DNA from 3 places in the Agrobacterium bohemicum genome. Region 2 is predicted to be linked to each of the others. Evidence: predicted binding sites of a transcription regulator. Region 2 holds the regulator's gene; each other region holds the start of a gene.
What was found. The regulator LexA, encoded in region 2, represses DNA repair genes until DNA is damaged. The targets are predictions, from matches to a motif close to TGTTCNNNNTGTGTTCNG.
Positions count from the first base shown of each region.

Region 1: the regulator LexA is predicted to act here: its motif matches at 1,571-1,588, upstream of ATO67_RS10845 (PA0069 family radical SAM protein).
Region 3: the regulator LexA is predicted to act here: its motif matches at 1,684-1,701, upstream of ATO67_RS06695 (helicase-related protein).

Region 1 covers NZ_KQ961028.1:11,327-14,608, reverse strand. The annotation lists gene ATO67_RS10850 (ribonuclease HII) at 1-64, opposite strand, end outside; gene ATO67_RS10845 (PA0069 family radical SAM protein) at 352-1,509, opposite strand; gene ATO67_RS10840 (glycosyltransferase family protein) at 1,712-2,230, shown strand; gene moaB (molybdenum cofactor biosynthesis protein B) at 2,231-2,776, opposite strand; gene ATO67_RS10830 (4-(cytidine 5'-diphospho)-2-C-methyl-D-erythritol kinase) at 2,773-3,282, opposite strand, start outside.
Region 2 covers NZ_KQ961023.1:239,844-243,125, reverse strand. The annotation lists gene ATO67_RS01170 (ComEC/Rec2 family competence protein) at 1-286, shown strand, start outside; gene ATO67_RS01165 (glutathione S-transferase family protein) at 382-1,059, opposite strand; gene lexA (transcriptional repressor LexA) at 1,444-2,166, opposite strand; gene kdsA (3-deoxy-8-phosphooctulonate synthase) at 2,437-3,282, shown strand, end outside.
Region 3 covers NZ_KQ961025.1:231,999-235,280, forward strand. The annotation lists gene ATO67_RS06695 (helicase-related protein) at 1-1,510, opposite strand, end outside; gene ATO67_RS06700 (ubiquinone biosynthesis hydroxylase) at 1,806-3,047, opposite strand; gene tesB (acyl-CoA thioesterase II) at 3,107-3,282, shown strand, end outside.

The DNA of each region.
Region 1 (3,282 bases), on a different contig from region 2:
AATCCGGGCCACTATCGAGCATGTCAAAAAGTGCGGGAGAATCGGATGCTGTGCGTTGCTTCATGCGGCAGAAACTCGCACAGGCAACCGATCTCCCGCAAGCCCCCGGTCGCAGCGTGTTTGCAACAGCCAAGGGGCGGTGGCTGTTAACACGAGGTCTCATGACCTCTGAGCTCTTTCAATTGGGGCAAAAGAGCTGAACGCATGCGAAGCGGCAGATTACCGGGGGCATAACCCGTAGCGCAGGGCATAGACGCTACGGATATTCTCGCGCATCAGGCCAATGGCGTGATGCAATTTTGTCTTCACGTGTGTCGCGATCGTTCAGTCGAACGACGGCACGCCCGTGTGCTACAGAAGTGAGAGCTGCACGCCTGCACCTCCTGGCGCTATGAACAGATCGTCGCGAAGCTGAATGCCGCGTCGGATCAGGCCAAGCCTCTTGGTCGCCATCTCGAAGCGGCGGCCAATCTGCCAGGCGTAAGGACCTGCCCCCTTCATACGCTTGCCAAATTCAGCATCGTAATCCTTGCCATCCCGCATGGAACGCACCAGCGACATGACATGCTGGTAACGATGCGGGTAGTTGCGCAGCAGCCATTCCCGAAACAACGGGCTGACTTCCAGCGGCAGGCGAAGCAGGACATAAGATGCCTCGGTCGCCCCCGCTGCCTTTCCGGCCTCCAGCACCCGCTCGATTTCATGGTCGTTCAGCGCAGGAATGACGGGTGCCATCATCACCGCAGTTGGAATGCCTGCATCCGTCAGCGTCTTTATTGCCTCCAGCCGCTTGGTGGGTGTTGCCGCGCGCGGTTCCATGCTGCGCGCCAGCTTCCGGTCGAGTGTCGTCACCGATATACCGACTTTCACCAGACCCTTGGCCGCCATAGGACCCAGAATGTCGATGTCGCGGGTGATCAAGCCGGACTTGGTGACGATGGCGACAGGGTGCTCGGCCTTGGCCAACACTTCGAGGATTTGGCGCATGATGCGCCATTCCCGCTCGATCGGCTGGTAGGGGTCGGTATTGGTGCCGATGGCGATCACCCGCGCCTTGTATCCCGGCTTGGCCAGTTCCCGTTCCAGAAGCTTTGCGGCATCGGGCTTGGCAAACAGCTTGGCCTCGAAATCCAGACCTGCTGAAAGCCCCATATAGCTGTGGGTTGGCCTTGCGAAACAATAGATGCAGCCATGCTCACAGCCGCGATAGGGATTGATGGATCGGTCGAAGGGGATATCCGGCGAATCGTTGCGGGTAATGATGCTTCGCGGTTTTTCCACCTGAACCTCGGTGCGGAACTCCGGCAATTCCTCGATGATCTGCCAGCCATCGTCGACAGGCTCGTGCTGCAACGTCTCGAAACGCCCACCGGGATTGATGCCCGCACCACGCCCACGACGGCGGTCGATCTCGATCCGCAGGCCGGATGCATCGGCCAGCGCATTGGCAATATCTGGCGTGTGGCCCGGCTGGAATGCAGCCTGCCCGGAAAGCACATGTTGTCTCATCTGGATGCTCCTGACCGGTATGAACCGGCTTGGTGGATGCACCGATTCTTAAACCACGAATGAGAACAATACAAGAACAAAATGATAAAACGGGTGATAGCAATTTCTTTTGCGTTGCGGTAGAAATTTTATCGATGAAATGTTGTGGCTGCGCGGGCTTTGCTATTTTATCCATCATGAGGGATCACACGCTGATAGACATATGCTGACAGTCATCATGGAATGCCGGGATCAGGAGCCGGAGCTTGCTCATACCCTTTCCACGCTCGTTTCAGGTGCCGTGGAGGGGCTGATCAGTGACGTCATCGTGTTGGATCACGCCTCCAGCGACGGCTCGGAGCGTGTGGCCGAGGCCGCGGGCTGCCGGTTTCATACGGAATGGGACATCAGGGATATTATCGGCTCGGCACGCGGCGAGTGGATATTGATGATGGAGCCGGGCAGCCGCCCGCAAAGCGGCTGGATCGCTGACATCAGCGAATATACGGCGCTGAGCAAGATGCCGGCACGTTTTGCTCCCTCGCGCCACTACCGCCCATCGTTTCTGTCGCGTTTCATCCGGCGCAGACCGCCGCTGGAATATGGCCTGTTGCTGACCAAGCAGGAAGCGCTGTCGGTCGCCAGATCAAGCATGCCGCTCGATCATTTCCCCAAATCACAGAAAACCCGTCGGCTGAGTGCAGAGCTCATACCCTCATGGGTGCTGCGCGCGGCGCGCTAGTCACCCCTGCGCCTTGCCGCGCTTCAAGTGCTCATCCAGACGCGGCATGATTTCCACGAAATTGCAGGGCATGTGTCGGTAATCCAGCTGCGCCTTCAGGATTCCATCCCACGCATCCTTGCAGGCGCCGGGAGAGCCGGGCAGCACGAAGATGAAGGTGGAGTTGATAAGCCCAGCCGTCGCCCGCGACTGGATGGTGGACGTGTTGATCTTGTCATAGGAGATGCGGTGAAAAACGGCAGAAAAGCCGTCCATCCGTTTCTCGAACAAAGGCTCCAGCGCGTCCGGCGTCACATCCCGTCCGGTAAAACCCGTGCCGCCGGTGGTGATAACGACGTCTATCTCCTCGGACAGCGTCCAGCCCTGCACCTGTGCCTGAATGGCTGCCTTGTCATCTGCCACGATGGCGCGGTCCACCAAAAGATGACCAGCATCGGCAATGCGAGCGACGAGTGTATCGCCCGATTTGTCGTCCGCCAGCGTGCGCGTGTCGGAGACGGTCAGAACCGCAATGCCGACGGGAATAAAGGTTCGCTCAGCATTCATCTTGGCAGCCCATCTATGGTTTTTGTTGCCTGAACATACCAGCCGGGACGCTGTTGGCGAAGGCGGGCAGCGGCAGATTGCGCATTTTCCATCGTGTCGAAAAGCCCAAAACAGGTCGCACCGGAACCGGACATGCGAACCAGTTCCGCGCCGGCCTCTGACAGCAGGGTGGAAGCCTCGCCGATCTCTGTCAAAACCGCCCGCGCCGGCGGCTCGAGATCATTGCGGCTTTTGCCGATGAAGGCCATCCATGGTTCATCGCCCCGCTGCCCGAGAGGAGGATTGTTCTTGTTTGCCAGGCGCCTGAAAATCTCCGGCGTCGACACAGCCTTCAACGGATTGACGAGAACAAGGTTCAGCACGGGCATATTATCAATCATCTCGATGTCTTCGCCAATACCACGCGCCATCAGCGGTTGGCTGGCAAGGCACATCGGCACGTCTGCACCCAGTTTAAGGGCGATCTCGGCGAGTTTGGCGGGCGCTAGTGCGAGTTCCCAGTGGCG
Region 2 (3,282 bases):
GACTGGCACGGCATGCGATGTTGCCGACGTCGTCGTTATCACACGCAGGACATCCTTAGAGACGTGTCGATCCGGTGCAGTTCTGATCACTCAAGAAACATTGCGACGCACCGGCTCCATGGAAATCTGGCTTGGTTTCAAAGGTGAACCCGTTGCGAGGGCAAGTGCTGCGATGCATGGTCAGAACCGCTCATGGAGCATGCATCGCAGCTACGACTGGCGCAGCAGAGAGTTCACTCAAAAGCTTCCAGCTCACATTGAGCAGATGTTGTCTCGCCAACCTTAGCGCGTTGACGGAGAAACGGGGGGGTGTAACTGCTACGTGCCGCAGTCGACACCGTCTTCCGTAACCCATGCTAAAAAGCTGCGTTCGCCTCTGCGTTATTCTGCGCGCAGATCTTCCGTCCACTCTCCGACTGCCCCGGCCTCAGCTTCGTGGCCAGCATCCCGCCATGTTTCCAGCAAGGCTGCGTCTTGCCATTCCTGCATCGCAGGTAGTGAAAGTAGCCGGTTTTTATAGGCGTCTGCTTCCACCGACAGCGGCGTGTTATAGGTTTGGAAACGGAACGCGACCGGGCAATAAAACGCATCAACAGCGGTGAATTTCTCTCCCGCCAGAAATGGGCCTCCAAACGAGGACAGACCTTGCCGCCACAACGCATCGATACGTAAAATGTCCTTCATTAAAGGCTCATTGATTGCCGATGGACGAATACGCAAGCCGACGGTCATCGGGTGTTCATTGCGCAGGCTCTGAAAGCCGGAGTGCATTTCGGCAGAGGCCGAGCGAGACCATGCGCGCGCTTTGACGTCGGATGCCCATACACCATCGTGGCGTTCTGCCAAATATTCTGCGATTGCGAGCGTATCCCAAACAGTTAGGTCATCTTCGACAAGACATGGAACCTTGCCTGTAGGAGAGAAATCCAGAAAATTGTCGTTCGATGTTCCAAACTTCACGAGCTTTTCGTCAAACGCAATCCCAAGTTCTTTCATCAAAACCCAAGGTCGCAGCGACCACGAAGAATAATTCTTATTGGCTATATAAAGATCATACATGGCATTTCCCCTCGTTACCCAGCATGCCTAGCGCGAGAATACCGCATGATCCAGACGGTCGAGACGATGACGCTTATCAAACTATTTGATGGACAGCCTCGGTTGTACTCAAAGCAAATTTCAAAAGAGTCAATTAAGCGAGGGCTACCAATCATCTTGCCAATTCGGCAAAGACCATCGAACTCCAGTCGCCAATCTAAAAAATGATTACCCGGATAACAAGTTGGAGGCCGCCGAAGACAAAAAAAGAAGTTTTGTTGCTGTAATGAATTGCTGAACGCGGCCACGACCCGTCGCTGGGCGCCTAATCATAATGACGATAAACGGAGCCGCTCGATTGAAGTTAAAAAAGGGCAAATCAGGCTCAAGCTTGCCTTTACACTCTTAATGGTACCGGCGGATCAGTCCAACGAGTTTGCCTTGAATTTTTACTCTGTCAGGCCCGAAAATGCGGGTCTCGTAGGCAGGGTTTGCAGCCTCTAGTGCGATAGATGCACCTTTGCGCCGAAACCGCTTTAAGGTCGCTTCTTCATCGTCGACCAGAGCGACGACGATATCGCCCGGATTTGCGGTGTTTACGTCGCGAATGATAACGGTATCGCCGTCGAAAATCCCGGCTTCGATCATCGAATCGCCTTTGACTTCCAGTGCATAATGTTCGCCCGAGCCCAGCATATCCATCGGAACGACAACGTCGTGGGTGTTGTTCTGGATCGCAGAAATAGGCACGCCAGCAGCGATTCTGCCCATCACAGGGACACTCACGGCATTGGACAGGCTGTCGTTGGTGGCAACGGGACGCGCTATTGGCTCCGCTGGCTTCGACTTGCCCAGACTACCTTCGATAACGCTCGGAGAAAAGCCACGCTGCGGTTTAGCTCGAGGAGAGTATGATTCGGGAAGTTTGATAACTTCCAATGCGCGGGCTCTATTCGGTAGCCGGCGAATAAAACCACGTTCTTCCAAGGCGGTGATCAACCGATGGATGCCTGACTTCGAAGCTAGGTCGAGTGCATCCTTCATTTCATCGAAAGATGGAGGCACGCCAGACTCCTTCATTCTCTCATGAATGAATAAAAGCAATTCCTGCTGTTTGCGCGTGAGCATGAAGAAACACCCTTGGAGATTCGAGGCGGAGATTCGTGAAACAAATACAGAACGAACACTATATGTTCCATATGTGTTCTGCAATCCCTTAAAATTCCGTCAAATTCATTTAAGCGTTTTCGGATGATTAAATTCGTATTCCGGAGTCGTCATGAATATCCTCGACAGTGACTCCGGCACAGCTTGCTGCTAAGTGCATGCCCAATACAGATTTGGGATTATTTCGGTGGCACGCCATCGAGACCGTCCGCTATATGCTGAGGGAAGACGATGAGTGTGACGAACAATCTGAAAGTTGTGGCGGGGCAGGGCTCCAAGGCGGTGTCGTTTGCCAATACCGAACGTTTCTCGCTGATCGCCGGACCGTGTCAGATGGAGAGCCGCGACCACGCGTTCATGATTGCAGAAACGCTCGCGGAACTATGCAGCAGGCTTGGGATCGGGCTAGTCTACAAATCGTCTTTCGATAAGGCCAATCGTACGTCGCTTTCCGGCCAACGCGGCATCGGCATCGATAAGGCGTTGGAGATTTTTGCTGAGCTGAAGACGCAGTTTGGTTTTCCCGTGCTGTCGGACATTCATACGGAAGAGCAGTGCGGCATCGTTGCGCCGGTGGTTGATATTCTACAGATTCCGGCTTTCCTCAGTCGTCAGACTGACCTCCTTGTCGCGGCCGCGAAAACCGGTCGCGTCATAAACGTCAAAAAAGGCCAGTTTCTGGCGCCATGGGACATGAAGAACGTGCTGGCGAAGCTGAATGAAAGCGGAAACCCGAACGTTCTCCTGTGTGAACGTGGCGCGTCCTTCGGTTACAACACACTCGTGTCCGACATGCGTTCACTTCCAATCATGGCATCGCTTGGCGCGCCCGTCGTTTTTGATGCGACCCACTCCGTACAGCAACCGGGCGGGCAGGGTGGGTCGACCGGTGGTCAGCGTGAGTTCGTGGAAACGCTGTCCCGGGCGGCTGTCGCGGTCGGTATCGCGGGTCTTTTTGTTGAAACGCACGAAGATCCGGACAACGCTCCGTCAGATGGACCCAACATGGTTCACTTGAAGGATATGCCGAAGCTTCTTGAGAAGCTGTTGGCCTTCGACGACATCGCCAAAGCCGCC
Region 3 (3,282 bases), on a different contig from region 2:
GGCCGACATGATGTCCTTCAACAAAGACATCACCATTCACACTGATTTCAGCTTCAAGCATCGCATTCTCTCTTAGGCGCCTCATGAGCACAGATGTCCTGCGATCAACAAAGCGTTTCGTCAACCTGTCATGTAAGGCATCGGACAATCGATCTTCGATTTCCCGAGTCTTTTCTTGCCAGTGTGTCGGATCGGCAAGCCATCCTGGGCGGTTTGATACATACGTCCATGTTCTGATCTGCGCAATCCTTGCAGATAGCGTATCGATCTCTCCGTCGGTGCGGTCCGCCCGCCGCACCTGTTCGGCCATGAAATCCTCATTAACGGCTCCACGTTTGACGAGGTCGAAGTAGAGGGTCGAAATCAAGTCGGCATGCTGTGCCGGCGCGATGCGGCGAAAATCCGGTAAGGCACAGGCCTCCCACAGTTTTTCCACGCGCGCAGCATTGGTGGTTATGTCCACGATTTCAGGATAACGCGCAAGATGTTCCAGCGCCTGCTGGTCGATTGCGGGCAATGCGCGCGTCAATCCCTGAATGGTTGGAGGCGTATCGAGGCTCGCCCGCAAATTTCCAATAGATGAATAATCGAAGTTCTTGGTGCGCCATTGCAGCACTTTGACCGAATCGAACTGATGTGATTCGACCCGGTGCACGAGCTCGTCATCGAAGGGATCGACCTGACCCGTCACCCCGAACGTACCATCGCGAAGGTGGCGACCGGCACGACCGGCAATCTGCCCCATCTCGCCGGCATTCAGATTGCGGAACTGATAACCATCGAACTTGCGGTCCTGCGCAAAGGCAACATGATCGACATCGAGGTTGAGACCCATGCCGATGGCATCGGTCGCGACCAGATATTCGACGTCACCGGACTGATAGAGACCGACCTGTGCATTGCGTGTTCTGGGGGAAAGCGCACCCAGCACCACAGCCGCCCCGCCACGCTGGCGGCGCACCAGTTCGGCAATGGCATAGACCTCGTCGGCGGAAAACGCGACGATGGCCGTGCGCTGCGGCAGGCGGGTGATTTTCTTCTGTCCGGCGTAGAATAATTGCGAAAGCCGGGGCCGCTCCACCACGACAATACCCGGCAAAAGCTTTTCCAGAATAGGTCGCATGGTGCCAGCGCCCAGCAGCAGCGTTTGCTCACGACCACGAAGATGCAGGATGCGATCGGTAAAGATATGGCCGCGCTCGAGGTCTCCGGCCAGTTGCACCTCATCGATAGCCACAAAGGCCGCCGTGGTTTCACGCGGCATCGCCTCGACCGTGCAGACTGAATAGGGTGCCTTGGGCGGAGTGATTTTTTCTTCACCGGTAATCAGCGCCACGTTGGGCGCACCGACCTTTTCCACCAGCCGCGTATAGACTTCACGGGCAAGCAGCCGCAACGGCAGGCCGATCACGCCGCTTCCATAGGCAACCATGCGCTCGATGGCATAATGCGTCTTGCCGGTATTGGTGGGTCCAAGAACGGCCGTAACACCGCGGCCGCTCAAGATCATGGGGCGAGAATTCAACGTATTATCCGTAAGATCGACTGAACTGCTGTTTTAGAACCATTCGGAAACGTTCCGTCCGCCTCTTGTCACCACACATGGCAATCGTGAAGGTCAAAGGCAAGGAGGGAACACGCGAAAGGCGCATCGGCCAAGGGTTTTGCCTGTTTTAATGCGACTGGAACATCTTGTGAACGAATCAGAGACGAATCGCTAAGGTTGTGGATTCAGCTTTTGTTCACGGCAACATCTGGTCTGCACGAAGGTTGTTACCACCAAATCCTGAATCGACATATCTGGATTAAAGCGGCTGACCGGCCAACAATCGCGGCCCGCCTTTGTCGGTGGTGCCTGCCGCCTGTCCGATGAAATAGGATTTGAGACCCGGAATCCGGTCCACGATCCCCAGGCCGAAGTCACGCGCAACACGAATGGGTCCGACATCGTTGGAAAACAACCGGTTCAGCACATCGGTGGTAATGCCCATGCGCACCGTATCGAACCGCCGCCATGACTGGTAACGCTCCAGCACGTTCAGCGAGCCGATATCGAGGCCCAGACGATCTGCCTCGACAATCGTTTCAGCAAGGGCTGCCACATCCTTGAAGCCGAGATTGAGCCCCTGGCCCGAAATCGGGTGAATGCCGTGCGCCGCATCACCTGCCAGCGCAAGACGCGGTGCCACGAAAGCGCGGGCCAGCGTCAGACCCAGCGGAAAAGCCCGCCGTGGGCCAACCGGCCTGATAGGGCCAAGCTTGTGGCCGAAGCGGCGTTCCAGCTCTTCCTCGAACACCAGATCGTCTGCTGCCACCAATTGATCGGCGTCAGCAGTGCGCTCCGTCCACACCAGCGACGAACGATTGCCCTTCAAGGGCAGAATGGCAAAGGGGCCGGACGGCAGGAAGTGCTCTTCGGCGCAGCCATTATGCGGGCGCTCATGTTCCACCGTCGTGACGATGCCGGATTGATCGTAGGCCCAATGTACCGTCTTGATGCCGGCCATATCGCGAAGCGCCGAGCGGACACCATCGCAAGCCACCAGCAGCCGTGTCTCGAACGTGGAGCCGTCGGACAGCGTGATAAGATTGCTGCGATGTCCGGCCTCGAAGCCGGAAACACTCAGGCCATGGCGGATGGTCACGCCCAGCCGTTCGCACAGCCCGCGCAACGCCCCCACCATGGCGACATTGGACACCATATGCGCAAAAGGCTGGCCGTCTGCCACGTCGCCATCGAAGGTCAGAAACACCGGGCGGACCGGGTCGGAGGTCTTGGAATCCGTTACGATCATCTTGTTGATCGCCTGCGCTTCCGGCAACAACTCGGTCCATATGCCGAAAACATCCAGCATCCGCGATGCCGCGGCGATGATCGCGGACGCCCGCATGTCCTTCTTCCAGACATTATCAGGGGCAGCCTCGATGACCTCGACATTCAGATGTGGCGCGCCCTGCTTGATGGCGACAGCAACGCCAAGTCCGACATATCCGCCGCCTGCAACAACCACATCCAACATCATGACTTCTCCCGCATTCTTGTGAATCTCACAGCTCCACTATAGACCATCACCAAAGGTCTTCCTACAGCCGGAGCATGTCGAAAATGTCGCGCCCTCTCGAAAATACAGCGCCGATGGAAAAACTGATTTCCACGCTCGATCTCGAAAAGCTCGAGGAAAACCTGTTTCGCGGCACAAGCCCACAGGTTGGCTGGCAGCGTGTTTTCGGTGGTCAGGTCATCGCCCAGGCGCTGATGGCCGCGCAACGCACCGTGCAAGA